2 regions of the Chromobacterium indicum genome follow, and region 1 is predicted to be linked to the other one. Evidence: predicted binding sites of a transcription regulator. Region 1 holds the regulator's gene; the other holds the start of a gene.
What was found. The regulator HrcA, encoded in region 1, represses chaperone genes, less so after heat shock. The targets are predictions, from matches to a motif close to ATTAGCACTCGNNNNNNNCGAGTGCTAAT.
Positions count from the first base shown of each region.

Region 1 (6,962 bases):
GCCGACGCCCCGGGTGCCGGTCAGCAGATAGGCGTGATGAAGCCTCTGCTCTTTCAGGGCGTTGGAGAGGGCGCGCACCACGTGCTCCTGGCCGACCAGGTCGGCGAAGCGTTTGGGGCGCCACTTGCGGGCAAGGACTTGATAGCTCATGGGGGCGGATTTTAATGGCAATTGCCGCGCAAGGCGACAGGTTTCACCGGCGCGGCCTCCCTGGCGGCGCCGGCGTCTTGTTGCGGAAGCCCGCGCCTTACTGCGCGGCGGAGGCCTGGTCCGGCCGCTGCGCCAGCGACGCGTAGTAGCGCTGCCGCAGCTGGTCGGCGATTTCCTGCACCGCCTTGGCGTACAGCGTGCTGCGGTTGTAGCGGGTGATCGCGTAGAAATTGTTCAGGCCCAGCCAGTATTCGGTGACGCCGGGCGCGGTTTCCAGCGAAAACAGCACCGCCGGCACGTTGTCGGCCAGCGGCGTTTGCGGCGCCACGCCCATCTTGCGCAGATCGCCCACCGTGTAGTGCAGGTTGAATTTGTCGGCCAGCAGCTTGTCGACCTGGGCTTCCGGCGCCACGCTGGCCGGCGCCACGATGTCGTCGCCGCGCTTCCAGCCGTGCAGCTGGAAGTAATGGGCGACACTGCCGATGGCGTCGTGCGGGTTGCTCCAGATGTCGCGGTGGCCGCTGCCGTCGAAATCAACCGCCCACTTGCGGTAGCTGGACGGCATGAATTGCGGCAGGCCCATCGCGCCGGCGTAGGACCCCTTCAGCGTCAGCGGGTCCTTGCCCTCTTCCTTGGCCAGCAACAGGAACTGGGTCAGTTCGCCGCGGAAGTACTCGGCGCGGCGCGGGTAGTCGAAGCCGATGGTGGACAGCGAGTCCACCAGCCGGAAGCTGCCGGTGTTACGGCCGTAATGGGTTTCCACGCCCAGGATGGCGACGATCACCTCCGGCGCCACGCCGTACTCGCGCTCGGCGCGCGCCAGGGCGTCGGCGTTGCCTTGCCAGAACGCGGTTCCGTCCACGATCAGCTTGTCGTTGACGGTCGTCGCGCGGAATTGATACCACGGCCGCGAGGTGGACGGCTTGTCGAGGATGCGGATGATGTTGGGCTTCAGCTCCACATTGGCAAACACCGCCTCCAGCTCGGGGCGGTTGAACTGGCCTGTGGCCACCTGCTCGTCGATGTAGCGCTGCACGTCGGGGCGCGCCAGAAAGGCTGCGTCGGCCTGGGCTTGCGGAGCGGTGAAGGCCGCGCCGGCCAAAGCGGCGGCGATGGCCAGTTTCAACATCGATTTCATGATTCTGCTTTCTTTTTTGGTATGGCTCGAGTTCATTCGCGGAAGGACAAGGCGTTGCTGACTAGGCGGGCGGTGATGTCGACGATGGGGATCACCCGCTCGTAGGCCATGCGGGTGGGGCCGACCACGCCCAGCGTGCCGACCACCTGGCCGTTGATGCAGTAGGGCGCGGTCACCACCGAGCATTCGTCCAGCGTCATGACTCCAGACTCCTCGCCGATGAAAATGTTCACCCCCTGCGCCTCCCGTCCCTGCGCCAGCAATTTCAGGAGTTCGGTCTTGCGCTCGAACACGCCGAACAGCTCCCGCAGCCGCGACAGATCATCCGACAGATCATGCACCTGCAGCAGCCTTGAGCCGCCGCTGACCACCACGTCCTCGTTGCGCTTGGCCAGCGTCTGCTGGCCCAGTTTCACCGCGGCGGCCATCAATTCGGCGATGTCGCCCTGCAGCTGCCTGAGCTCGCCCTCCACCCGCAGCGTAACGGCGCTCAACCCCTGCCCGGCGTAATGCTGGTTGATGAAGTTGCCGGCCTCCACCAGTTCCGACGGCGTGTAGTCGCGCTCGGTGTTCAACAGGTGGTTCTGCACATCGCCGTCCAGGGTCACCAATATCATCAACACCCGCCGTTCGGACAGGCGCAGGAATTCGATCTGGCGGAAGGCGACGTCGCTGAGCTGCGGCGTCAGCACCACGCCGGCGAAGCTGGTCAGCTCGGACAGCAAGGACGACGCCGCCTGGGCGATCCGCTGCGGGCTGTTCGGCTGCAGATTGGCCTCCAGCTCGTGGCGCGACAGCTCGTCCAGCGGCCGTATCGTCAACAGCCGGTCGACGAACAAGCGATAGCCGCGCGCGGTGGGAATCCGCCCCGCCGAAGTGTGCGGCGAGGCGATCAGGCCCATGTTCTCCAGATCGGCCAGCACGTTGCGGACCGTGGCCGACGACAGCTCCACCCCGGGCAGCAGCGACAGGGTCTTGGAGGCGACCGGCTGACCGTCGGCGATGTACCGTTCGATCAGCGCCTTCAGCAAATGTTGGGCGCGTTCGTTCATCATGTCCCCATTGTACACATCCTGCACCGCGCCAAAAGGGGGCGCGGCGGGGCTTTACGACCATGGCACGAAAACGGCGGCAGCAAGCTGCTGTTGGCCCAGCTTTTTTCTGCGATAATCGCCCCCATCATTGGTCCGACCTACCCCATTGGAGACAGCATGGCTTCCGAAGACAAGAGCAAGGCGCTGGCCGCGGCCCTTTCCCAGATTGAAAAACAGTTTGGCAAGGGTTCGATCATGCGCATGAGCGACAACCAGATCAACGAAAACCTGCAGGTGGTCTCCACCGGCTCGCTGACCCTGGACCTGGCGCTGGGCGTCGGCGGCCTGCCGCGCGGCCGCGTGGTGGAAATCTACGGCCCGGAGTCGTCCGGCAAGACCACCCTGTGTCTGCAAGCCGTGGCCGAGATGCAAAAATTGGGCGGCACCTGCGCCTACATCGACGCGGAAAACGCGCTGGACCCGCAATATGCGCAAAAGCTGGGCGTCAAGGTCGACGACCTGCTGATCTCGCAGCCGGACACCGGCGAGCAGGCGCTGGAAATCTGCGACATGCTGGTGCGCTCCAGCGGCGTCGATCTGATCGTGATCGACTCGGTGGCCGCGCTGGTGCCGAAGGCTGAAATCGAAGGCGAGATGGGCGACAGCCACGTCGGCCTGCAAGCCCGCCTGATGAGCCAGGCGCTGCGCAAGCTGACCGGCAACATCAAGCGCACCAACACCCTGGTGATCTTCATCAACCAGATCCGCATGAAGATCGGCGTGATGTTCGGCAACCCGGAAACCACCACCGGCGGCAACGCGCTGAAGTTCTACGCCTCCGTGCGCCTGGACATCCGCCGCACCGGCGGCATCAAGAAGGGCGAGGAAGTGATCGGCAACGACACCCGCGTCAAAGTGGTGAAGAACAAGGTATCCCCGCCGTTCCGCCAGGCCGATTTCGAAATCCTGTACGGCGAAGGCATCTCCCGCCAGGGCGAAATCATCGAGCTGGGCGTCAAGCACGGCTTCGTCGACAAGTCCGGCGCCTGGTACGCCTACAACGGCCAGAAGATCGGCCAAGGCAAGGACAACACCCGCGAATGGCTGAAGTCCAACCCGGCCATCGCCGAGGAGATCGAGCGCAAGATCCGCGAAGCGGTGGGCATCAAGATCGAGATCAATGAAGCCCAGGGCGACGAAGAGTTCGCCGACGACGCCTTCGACGCCTGATGGCGGCGACAGGCAAAAGCCTGAAGGCGCGGGCCGCCGAACTATTGTCCCGCCGGGAGTACACCCGGCAGGAACTGGTTCGGCGGCTCGCGCCTTTTGCCGACAGCGAGGACGAGTTGAACGCGGCGCTGGACGAGCTGGCCGCCGCCGACTGGCAGTCTGACGACCGCTTCGCCCGCCAGTTCGCCAGCAGCAAAGGCGCCAAGTTCGGCAGCCGCCGCCTCGCGCAGGAAATGCGCCAGCGCGGGGTGGACAGCGAAACCATACGCGAGGCGCTGTCCGGCCAGGACGACCTCGCCAGCGCGCGCGAGCAGTGGCGCAAGAAATTCGGCCGGCTGCCGGCCGACGCGGCGGAAAAAGCCAAGCAATACCGTTTCCTGGCGCAACGCGGCTTTCCCGCCGACGTGATCCGCCAGGTATTGGCGGGCGGCGCAGACGACGACTTCTACGAGGACTGAGCCATGGCAACGCGCAGCATCGCCACCGAAATCGACATCGCCGCCAGCCCGGAGCGGGTGTGGCAGGTGCTGACCGACTGGCGGCGCTACCCGGAATGGAACCCGTTCATCGTCGGCCTGCATGGCCGCCACGAAGCCGGCGCCCGGCTGGTGACGACTCTCCATCCGCCAGGCGGACGCCGCCTGACTTTCCGTCCGCGGCTGAGCGAATTCTCCGCCGGCAGCCTGATGGCCTGGCGCGACAAATTGCTCGTTGCCGGCCTATTGGACGGCGAGCACCGCTTCCGGCTGGAAGCGCTGGATGGCGGCGGCACCCGCCTGCATCACGTCGAGGATTTCTCCGGCCTCTTGCTGCCGCTGATCGGCGACGGACTGCTGGAGCGCGCCCGCCAGGGCTTCCTGCAGATGAACCAGGCGTTGAAGCGGCGCTGCGAAGCGCTTGCCAGCCAGGCCCCGGCTTGACACAATCGATGGATTCGTCCTGGCACGGCGCCCGGACCAGATTTTGAAAATTGACCGAAAATCATGAAAACTTCTGAAATTCGCAAGAAATTCCTGGATTTCTTCGCCTCCAAAGGCCACCAGGTAGTTCCCTCCAGCAGCCTGATCCCCGGCAACGACCCGACGCTGATGTTCACCGTCGCCGGCATGGTGCAGTTCAAGGACGTGTTCCTGGGCTTCGAGAAGCGCGATTACACCCGCGCCACCACCAGCCAGAAATGCCTGCGCGCGGGCGGCAAGCACAACGACCTGGAAAACGTCGGCTACACCGCGCGCCACCACACCTTCTTCGAAATGCTGGGCAACTTCAGCTTCGGCGACTACTTCAAACGCGACGCCATCACCTTCGCCTGGGAATTCCTCACCGGCGAACAATGGCTGGCGCTGCCGAAGGACAAGCTGATGGTGACGGTGTACGCCACCGACGACGAAGCCTACGACATCTGGCACAAGACCGTCGGCGTGCCGGCCGACAAGATCGTCCGCATCGGCGACAACAAGGGCGCGCCGTACGCGTCCGACAACTTCTGGACCATGGGCGACACCGGCCCCTGCGGCCCGTGCACCGAGATCTTCTTCGACCACGGCCCGTCCGTCGCCGGCGGCCCTCCGGGCAGCCCGGACGAAGACGGCGACCGCTTCATGGAGATCTGGAACAACGTCTTCATGCAGTTCAACCGCGACGACGCCGGCACGCTGCACCCGCTGCCGAAGCCGTCGGTCGACACCGGCATGGGCCTGGAGCGCTTGTCCACCGTGCTGCAGCACGTGAAGTCCAACTACGAGACCGACGCGCTGGCCTGTCTGGTGCGCGCCGCCGCCCGCGAAACCGGCGTGGCCTACAGCCAGGACGTGCCGTCGCTGAAAGTGATCGCCGACCACATCCGCGCCTGCTCCTTCATGGTGGCCGACGGCATCCTGCCGTCCAACGAGGGCCGCGGCTACGTGTTGCGCCGCATCGCCCGCCGCGCAATCCGCCACGGCTACAAGCTGGGCCAGAAGGGCCTGTTCTTCCACAAGATCGTCGCCGACCTGGTGGCCGAGATGGGCGAAGCCTATCCGGACCTGCGCGAGAAGCAGGCGCATATCGAAGACGCCATCCGCGCCGAGGAAATCAAGTTCGCCGAAACGCTGGATAGCGGCATGCGAATTCTTGAAGACACGATTGCACGCCTTGCTTTCTTTAAGCTCGTACGTGAGAACAACTGGAGATTCACATCCTCAGGCTCAACCATTGGCGGCAAACATACTGCCTTCGGATCTTTTGTTACCAGCACGTCAGGCTCAACACATCACGTATCTGTTTTTAGTTTTACTGACGACGACAATGAAGCCAGAAAAACGTACTCCGAACATAAGGGTGAATTTAATTACCTTGTTGAAGGCAGTCGCACCCTTGCAGATGTAGCTTTTGATGGAACGATCAAAATCGCCTCAGAAACGCTGGACGGCGACACCATCTTCAAGCTGTACGACACCTTCGGTTTCCCGGTGGACCTGACCGCCGACATCTGCCGCGAACGCGGCATCCACGCCGACCTCGAAGGCTTCGAGCGCGCGATGGAGGCTCAGCGCGAGCGCGGCCGCGCCGGCTCCAACTTCAAGATGAGCGGCAAGATCGCCTACGACGGCGACGACACCCGCTTCCACGGCTATGACAAGTCCAGCGTCGACGCCAAGGTTCTGGCGTTGTACAAAGGCACCGAGGCTGTAGACAGCCTGTCCGCCGGCGACGAAGGCATCGTGGTCCTCGACCACACCGCGTTCTACGCAGAAGGCGGCGGCCAGGTGGGCGACGTCGGCGAAATTTCCGCCGCCGGCGGCATCGCCGCGCTGTTCGACGTGGCCGACACCCAGAAAATCCAGGGCGCAGCCTTCGGCCACAAGGGCAAGCTCGCCCGCGGCGAGCTGAAAGTGGGCGACGCTGTCACCGCCACCATCGACCTGCACCAGCGCCAGGCCAGCGCCCGCAACCACTCCGCCACCCACCTGCTGCACGCGGCACTGCGCCACGTGCTGGGCAGCCATGTGGCGCAAAAGGGTTCGCTGGTCAACCCGGAACGTACCCGCTTCGACTTCGCCCACGGCGAAGCCGTCAGCGCCGAGCAAATCGCCGAGCTGGAACGCGTGGTCAACCATGTGATCGCCGCCAACTACGAGGTCAAGGCCGAGCTGATGAGCATGGAAGACGCGCAGAAGTCCGGCGCGATGATGCTGTTCGGCGAGAAATACGGCGACGAAGTCCGCGTGCTGACCATGGGCGACTTCTCCGCCGAACTGTGCGGCGGCACCCACGTCAAGCGCACCGGCGACATCGGCCTGTTCAAGATCGTGGCCGAGGGCGGCGTAGCCGCCGGCGTGCGCCGGATCGAAGCCGTCACCGGCGAAGGCGCGCTGGCTCATATCCAGGCGCAAGACGCCTTGATCAAGGAAGCCGCCGGCGCGCTGAAG
Region 1 covers NZ_JAYFSJ010000006.1:170,834-177,795, forward strand. Annotated here, with positions in the region: gene dnaX (DNA polymerase III subunit gamma/tau) at 1-150, opposite strand, end outside; gene mltB (lytic murein transglycosylase B) at 248-1,288, opposite strand; gene hrcA (heat-inducible transcriptional repressor HrcA) at 1,321-2,343, opposite strand; gene recA (recombinase RecA) at 2,500-3,552, shown strand; gene recX (recombination regulator RecX) at 3,552-4,010, shown strand; gene VA599_RS10215 (SRPBCC family protein) at 4,014-4,472, shown strand; gene alaS (alanine--tRNA ligase) at 4,536-6,962, shown strand, end outside.

Region 2 (6,962 bases), on a different contig from region 1:
GAACGGGTGGCGAAGATGGTGGTGATGTTGGCGTTCGCCTTGCTGGCATTGGCTATGTGGCAGCTGTTCAATGGGCTGCTGGTCAGGGAGATGCATGCATTGGGCTGGTATTTCGGCACGTCAAGCGGTGCGGAAAGGATGCTGGGCGATGGTTTCGGCTTGCGGCGGCGAATCGAGTGGAGCAAGGCTTGGAGCATGTTCCAGGATCATCCTTGGACGGGTTATGGTGTTGGCGGATATGCTTATCAAGCGCAATGGTTGGAGTTGACTGGCGGCTTGCCGAAGGCGCCGGAAAATTGGTTGTTCACTCACTGTCACAACTTAATATTCCAATTGCTGGCGGAGACCGGGCTGATAGGCACGCTCATCGTGATGACCGGTTTGTTTTTTTGCTTATTGCCTTATTTTTTTAAAGAGCAGCAAGCGCCAGAGCACTTGTTTTTAATTGCTATTGTATTCATGATATTGGGGCACAGCTTATTTGAATTCCCCTTGTGGTATCTGCCATTTTTGGCGATGTTGGTCATTGTTTGCGCTAGGGCGCCTTGCCCTTTGATTCATGCACGATTGGAAACAAGTTTGTTGAGATGGGTTGGGGTGGCTGCGGGGGGGGGGGTGCTGGTTTATATGGTTTCCGGGGTTTGGATTTTTCAGAATCTGGTGCGTTACAACCATCCCAGTATTAGTTTCGAAGAAAATCAGCGCAGAGTCGCATATCTACAAAAAGTGATGCTCATTCCTTGGTGGAACGACAGCGCGAAATTTATTCTGTCGAATTATATTGATGCTTCAAACGATATGGCAGAAGCTCGTATCAGTTTTCTGGACGAGTTGGCCAGGAGCCAGCCTTTCCCCGAGGTGCTGCTTAAGCTTGCGATGCAAAGGCTGATCATGGGCAAGGATCAAGAGGCGAAGCAGGCAATGGCTTTGCTGATCGCTAACTTTCCTGACGAAACGCCGAAGGTCGCTCTTTTTTTGCGGGGAAGAGGGGAGCCGGCATTGCAGCCTTTGATCCACATGGCCCAAAAAGCGGCAATGGAATATGACCGCCATGGCTCAGGTACGGAGGCCGGCCGGGTAGCCGCGGTGATGACCGTCGCGTCGCCGGTCACGCGCAAGACGCTGTTCTGAGCTTTGTAACGCGCGGACACACTTGATGGGTTTTGCCGGGGCGGCGCATGCGGTATGCTGCCCGCTTCCTGCTTCTCGACATCTGATCTGCCATGACTTTTCAGAAGATTTCCGAGCGCCTGGCGCTGCTGGCCCTGTGCCTGATCGCCATCGTGCCCTTCGCTTCCCGCGTCCACTTCGTGCCGCTGCCGCAGTGGTTCGGCGAGATCAATGTGATCTGGCTGCTGTTGGCCGCCGGCGTGTTTCTGCTGCCCGGCGCGCGGCTGTTCGATTCGATGCCGCGCGCCGGCTGGCTGTGCCTGGCCTTGGCCGGCGCCTGGGCGCTGCAGCCGCAGTTCGTCCATCTGCTGTTCCCCGGCATGAGCTACGTCACCGCGCTGGCCTGGCTGGCGACGGCATTGCTGGCCTCGGTCACCGCGTCGTTGCGCGGCGCCCTAGGCGACCGGGAGTTCGCGGTGTGGCTGGCGCGGGCTATCATCGTGGGCGGCTTGGTGCAGTCGCTGATTGGCACCGCCCAGCTGACCGGCCTGGCGCCGGCGCTGGGGCTGTTCTATGACGGCTCCCATCCCACCAGCAATATCTTCGGCCACATCGGCCAGCGCAACCAGTACGCCCATTACCTGATGTGGTCGGTGGTGTCCGGTGTCTACCTGTTCGCCGTAGGCCGCCTGGGGCGCGGCTGGCTGGTCGCCCTGGTGCTGTGGATGGCGCTGATGCTGGGCTGGGCGGGCTCGCGCACCATTCTGCTCTATCTGGTTGCGCTGTCGGCGCTGGCCGGCTTGTGGCACTGGCGCAGCCGCGACGAGGCGTCGCGCCGGATGATGCTGGCGATGTGGGCCGCTTCCGGCACGATTCTGGCCGCCCAGTTCGCGCTGCCGCTGTTCAACCACCTGATCTCGCTGTTGACCCACTCCGATGTCGAGAACGCGTCCGGCATCGCGCGGCTGGCGGCCAATGGCGACGATATGGGCGCGCGCCGCTTCGCCGAGATGCACAAGGCCTGGATGACCTTCCAGGCGCATCCGCTGTGGGGCGTGGGCTGGTCGCAGTACGCGGCGGAAAGCGTGCGTCTGCAGCCGTTGCCGCAGTTCGCCGCGGCGGGCTACAACAGCGGCTTGTTCACCAACGCGCACAATCTGCTGATGCAGCTGCTGGCCGAGATGGGCGGCGCGGTCACCGCGCTGATTGTCGTCGGCTTCATCTGGACGGTGCTGCCCTTCTTCCGCCGCAAGGCCGAGCCGGAAGGCGTGCTGGCGCTGGGTTGCATCGCAGTGACGCTGACCCACAGCATGTTGGAGTATCCGCTGTGGTACTACTATTTCCTGGCGATGCTGGTGATGTTCATGGCGATGGCGCCGCGCGGCGAGCGCCCGCTGGCCTGGCCGCTGCGTTTGCCGCTGTTGGCGGCGCTGGTGTGGGTGGGCTGGCTGTCGATCAGCACCTCTTCCATGTTCTGGGAGCTGGTGAACCTGTACGTGCCGACCGGCAACGCGTCCAAGGACAAGGTCCGCGCCGAGCGCCTGGTCGAGATCGTCGAAACCAAGCCCTTGTTCGCCTACCACGCGCTGTACACGCTGGATGATTATCTGCCGGTGAACCGGGACAATCTGAAGCAAAAGCTGGCGCTGGAAGACCGGCTGACGGAATTCCGTCCTTATCCCGATGTGATGCTGAAGCGGGCCCAGCTGGAGATCCTGGCTGGCGAGCGGGCCAAGGCTGAGCAGACGCTGCGCACCACGCTGGCCTCGTTCCCGACCTATGCCGGCCAATTTCTGGAGACGCTGGGCGATCAGAACCAGGAATGGGAACCGCTGCGCAAGATCAGCCGCGAGGCTTACGACAAGCTGCCGGCTAAGTTCCGCACGTTGCAGGAGTGAATTGTCCCGCCGCCGGATGGCGGCGGTGGACAATAAAAAAACCGCTCGAATCATCGAGCGGTTTTTTCGCGTCCGGCGGCGGGATCAGTTATCCAGCACCACGCCTTCGCTGAGCGCGGTCTTCATCTTGGTCAGCGCCTTGGCCTCGATCTGGCGGATGCGTTCGGCCGACACGCCGAACTCGGCGGCCAGCTCATGCAGCGTGGAGCCGCTGTCGTCGGCCAGCCAGCGCGCCTCGACGATGCGGCGGCTGCGGGCGTCCAGCGTGGACAGCGCGTATTCCAGGCCTTCCGACTGCAGATGGTCGAAGGCGCGGCGCTCCAGAGCGCGGGTCGGCTCGCTATGGCTGTCGGCCAGCCAGTCGATCGGCGCGTAGCTGTCCTCGTCGTCGCTGTCGGCCAGCAGGGAGATGTCCTGGCCGTTCATGCGGATTTCCATTTCGCGCACTTCCTCGGGCTTGACGCCCAGGTCATTGGCGATGGATTTGGCTTCCTGCTCGGACAGCGCGGAGAAACCGCTCTTCATGCTGCGAAGGTTGAAGAACAGCTTGCGCTGCGGCTTGGTGGTGGCGATGCGCACCAGGCGCCAGTTGCGCAGGATGAATTCGTGGATCTCGGCCTTGATCCAGTGGATGGCGAACGAGAACAGGCGCACGCCGCGGCCCGGCTCGAAGCGCTTCACCGCCTTCATCAGGCCGATATTGCCTTCCTGGATCAGGTCGGCTTGCTGCAAGCCGTAGCCGGCGTAACCGCGCGACACGGACACCACCACGCGCAGGTGCGACAGCACCATCTGCCGCGCCGCTTCCAGGTCGTTTTCCTGTTGGAAACGGGTCGCGAGTTCGGTTTCCTGCTCCGGCGTCAGCATGGGCACGCTGTTGACGGCCTGGATGTACTGTTCCAGGCTGCCGCTGGTCGACGGGACGGGAAGGGCAAATGTTGTGTTCATTGCGATGGCTACCTCCTTGGGTAGTGCTATGTTAGCACTCGAGTATTGAGAGTGCTAGCAGCGAAAGGTTCCCGAGTCAATGATATTTAACAATCGGCCCGATAGTTGAAACCTTCCGCTTGTCATTTTTACTTCGGCTCTACCTTGCGCAGGTGGTGATCGGCCGCCAGCCGCGCGCCCAGCATTGCCAGCGCGGCGGAGATGCCGATCAGCGCCGCCAGCTCGGGCAGGTTCAGCGCGCGCAGCTCCACCCGTTCGCCGTACAGCATAGCGAACTCGCTGATGGCAGGGTTGGCCATCGCTGCCAGCCAGCAGGACAGGCCCCAGGCCAGCAGCGCCGCCAGCACGCCCTGCCACAGCGCGTGATACAGGAAGGGGCGGCGAATGAAGCTGTCGGTGGCGCCGATCAGTTTGGACACCGCGATCTCGTCCTGGCGCGCCAGTATCTGCATCCGGATCGCGTTGTGGGTGACCAGCACCAGCGCCAGGCCCAGCGCGGCGGCCAGGAACCAGGTCAGCTTCTTGCCCATCTCCACCATGCCGTACAGGCGCTTGGCCCAGCTGGCGTCGAATTGCGCCAGCTCCACCATCGGCAGGCCGGATAGCTCCTTCTGCAGCATGTCCAGTTCGCGCGGCTCGAGAGATTTCGGCGTCACCACGAAGGCGTCGGGCAGCGGGTTGCCTTCCAGCCCGTCGGACAGGCCGGACAGGCCGTTGCGTTTTTCAAGATCCTGCAACGCCTGGCCTTTGCTGACGAAGGAGAAGCTCTTCACCTTGGGGTGATGCGACAGCGTGCTGTTGACGGCGGCGATATCGGCCTGCTCGGCCGTCTGCTCCATGAACAGCGTGATCTGCGGCGTGGCGGTCAGGCGGCCCACCCATTCCTGCACGCTGTTGACCGCGAGGTACAGCGACAGCGGCAGGGCCAGGGCCAGCGCCAGCATCAACAAGGTCAGCAGGCTGCCGAAGGGCTGGCGGACGATCTTGGCCAGCGCCTGCTTGGCGCTCTGCCAGTTCAGATAGAGAAAGTGTTTCATGCGGCGAACTGTCCTTCCCTCAGGCGGATGATGCGGCGGCCGTAATCTTCCATCAGCGTTTCGTCGTGGGCGGAGATCAGCACGGTGACGCCCACCTGGTGGAAGGACTTGAACAGCTCCATGATGTCCAGCGCGTAGGCGCGGTCAAGGTTGGCCGATGGCTCGTCGGCCAGCAGGATGCTGGGGCGGTGGACCACGGCGCGGGCGATGCACAGCCGTTGCTGCTCGCCGCCTGACAGCCGGATCGGCATCATTTTTTCCTTGGGCAGCAGGCCCACCTTGTCCAGCGCCGCGCGCACGCGCTTGGCGGCGTCGCGGCGGTCGAAGCCGATGATGTCCAGCGGCAGCATCACGTTGTCGAACACGCTGCGGTCGAACAGGATCTTGTGGTCCTGGAACACCATGCCCAGGTGCTGGCGCACGTAGGGCACCTGGCTTGCGCGCAGCTTGGACAGATTCTGGCCATTGACGATGACGCCGCCGCTGGTGGCGCGCTCGATGCCGGCGATTAGCTTCAGCAAGGTGGACTTGCCGGCGCCGGAGTGGCCGGCGAGGAACACCATTTCGCCGGTTTCTATGGTGAACGACAGGTTCTTCAGGGCTTCATTGCCGCCTGGATAGCGCTTGGTGACCTGGTCGAACTGTATCATTGAGAAGTTTCCCGCTTGTTGGCTGAGAAAAGGCGGCCGCGCCTGCGGCCGCGAATCATGGTCTTATTCGAACAGCGCGTCGATGTAGTCGCGGCTGTCGAACGGCCGCAGATCGTCGATGCTCTCGCCGACGCCGACGAAACGCAACGGAATCGGCCGCTGTTTGGCGATGGCGGCGATCACGCCGCCCTTGGCGGTGCCGTCCAGCTTGGTCAGGATCAGGCCGGTCAGGCCCAGCGCGTCGTCGAAGGCCTTCACCTGGCTGACGGTGTTCTGGCCGATATTGGCGTCCAGCACCAGCACCACTTCGTGCGGGGCGTCCGGCAGCGCTTTCTGGATCACGCGTTTCACCTTCTTGATCTCTTCCATCAGGTGCAGCTGGGTCGGCAGGCGGCCGGCGGTGTCGGCCAGCACGATGTCGATGCCGCGGGCGACGGCGGCTTGGATCGCGTCATAGCAGACGGCTGCGGAATCACCGCCCTGCTGCGCGATCACGGTGACGTTGTTGCGCTCGCCCCAGGCGATCAGCTGCTCGCGCGCGGCGGCGCGGAAGGTGTCGCCGGCGGCCAGGAGCACGCTCTTGCCCTGGCTCTGGTAGTACTTGGCCAGCTTGCCGATGGAGGTGGTCTTGCCGGCGCCGTTGACGCCGGTCATCATGATCACGAACGGCTTCTTGCCTTCCACGTTCAGCGGCACTTCCAGCGGGCCGATCAGATCCTGCAGCGAATCCTTCAGCGCGCCCTTCAACTCGGACGAATCCTTCAGGCCCTTCAGCGACACGCGCTCGCGCACGTCCTGCAGCAGATGGACGGTGGCGTCCATGCCCATGTCGGCGGTCAGCAGCACCGTTTCCAGTTCTTCGTACAGGTCTTCGTCGATCTTGCCGCCGCCGAACAGGCCGGCCAATTGCTTGCCCAGTCGGTCGCGGGTCTTGGCCAGGCCGGCTTTCAGCCGCTCGGTCCAGCTCATTTTCTTCAGCGGCGTCGGCGCTTCTTCGACCGGCGCGTCGGGCGCGGCCGCAATCGGCGCCGCCGGGGCCGGTTCGGGAGAGGCCGGCGTGTCTATTGCCATCGCCGGGATCGCGTCGAGCTGAGGCTCCGCGGCTGGGGCATGGTGCTCGGGCGAGGCGGGCGCTTGTTCCGGCGCGGCCTGCGCCGGGATTTCGATTTGCGGCGTTTCCGCCGGCTTGGTCTTTTTCTTGAAGAAGCTAAACATGCGTGAATGGGCCAGAAAAGCGGTAAATGGCTAAGATTGTATCCTCAAACGCCGCCGAGCACCGAATCGGCTGGCGATGCGAGGGCGGAAAGCTGCGACGTCGC
Region 2 covers NZ_JAYFSJ010000017.1:1,868-8,829, reverse strand. Annotated here, with positions in the region: gene VA599_RS19950 (PglL family O-oligosaccharyltransferase) at 1-1,131, shown strand, start outside; gene VA599_RS19945 (PglL family O-oligosaccharyltransferase) at 1,224-3,008, shown strand; gene rpoH (RNA polymerase sigma factor RpoH) at 3,093-3,956, opposite strand; gene ftsX (permease-like cell division protein FtsX) at 4,085-4,993, opposite strand; gene ftsE (cell division ATP-binding protein FtsE) at 4,990-5,643, opposite strand; gene ftsY (signal recognition particle-docking protein FtsY) at 5,707-6,858, opposite strand.
Region 2: a site for HrcA is predicted at 3,987-4,015, ahead of rpoH (RNA polymerase sigma factor RpoH). Genes of this name have one in related genera too.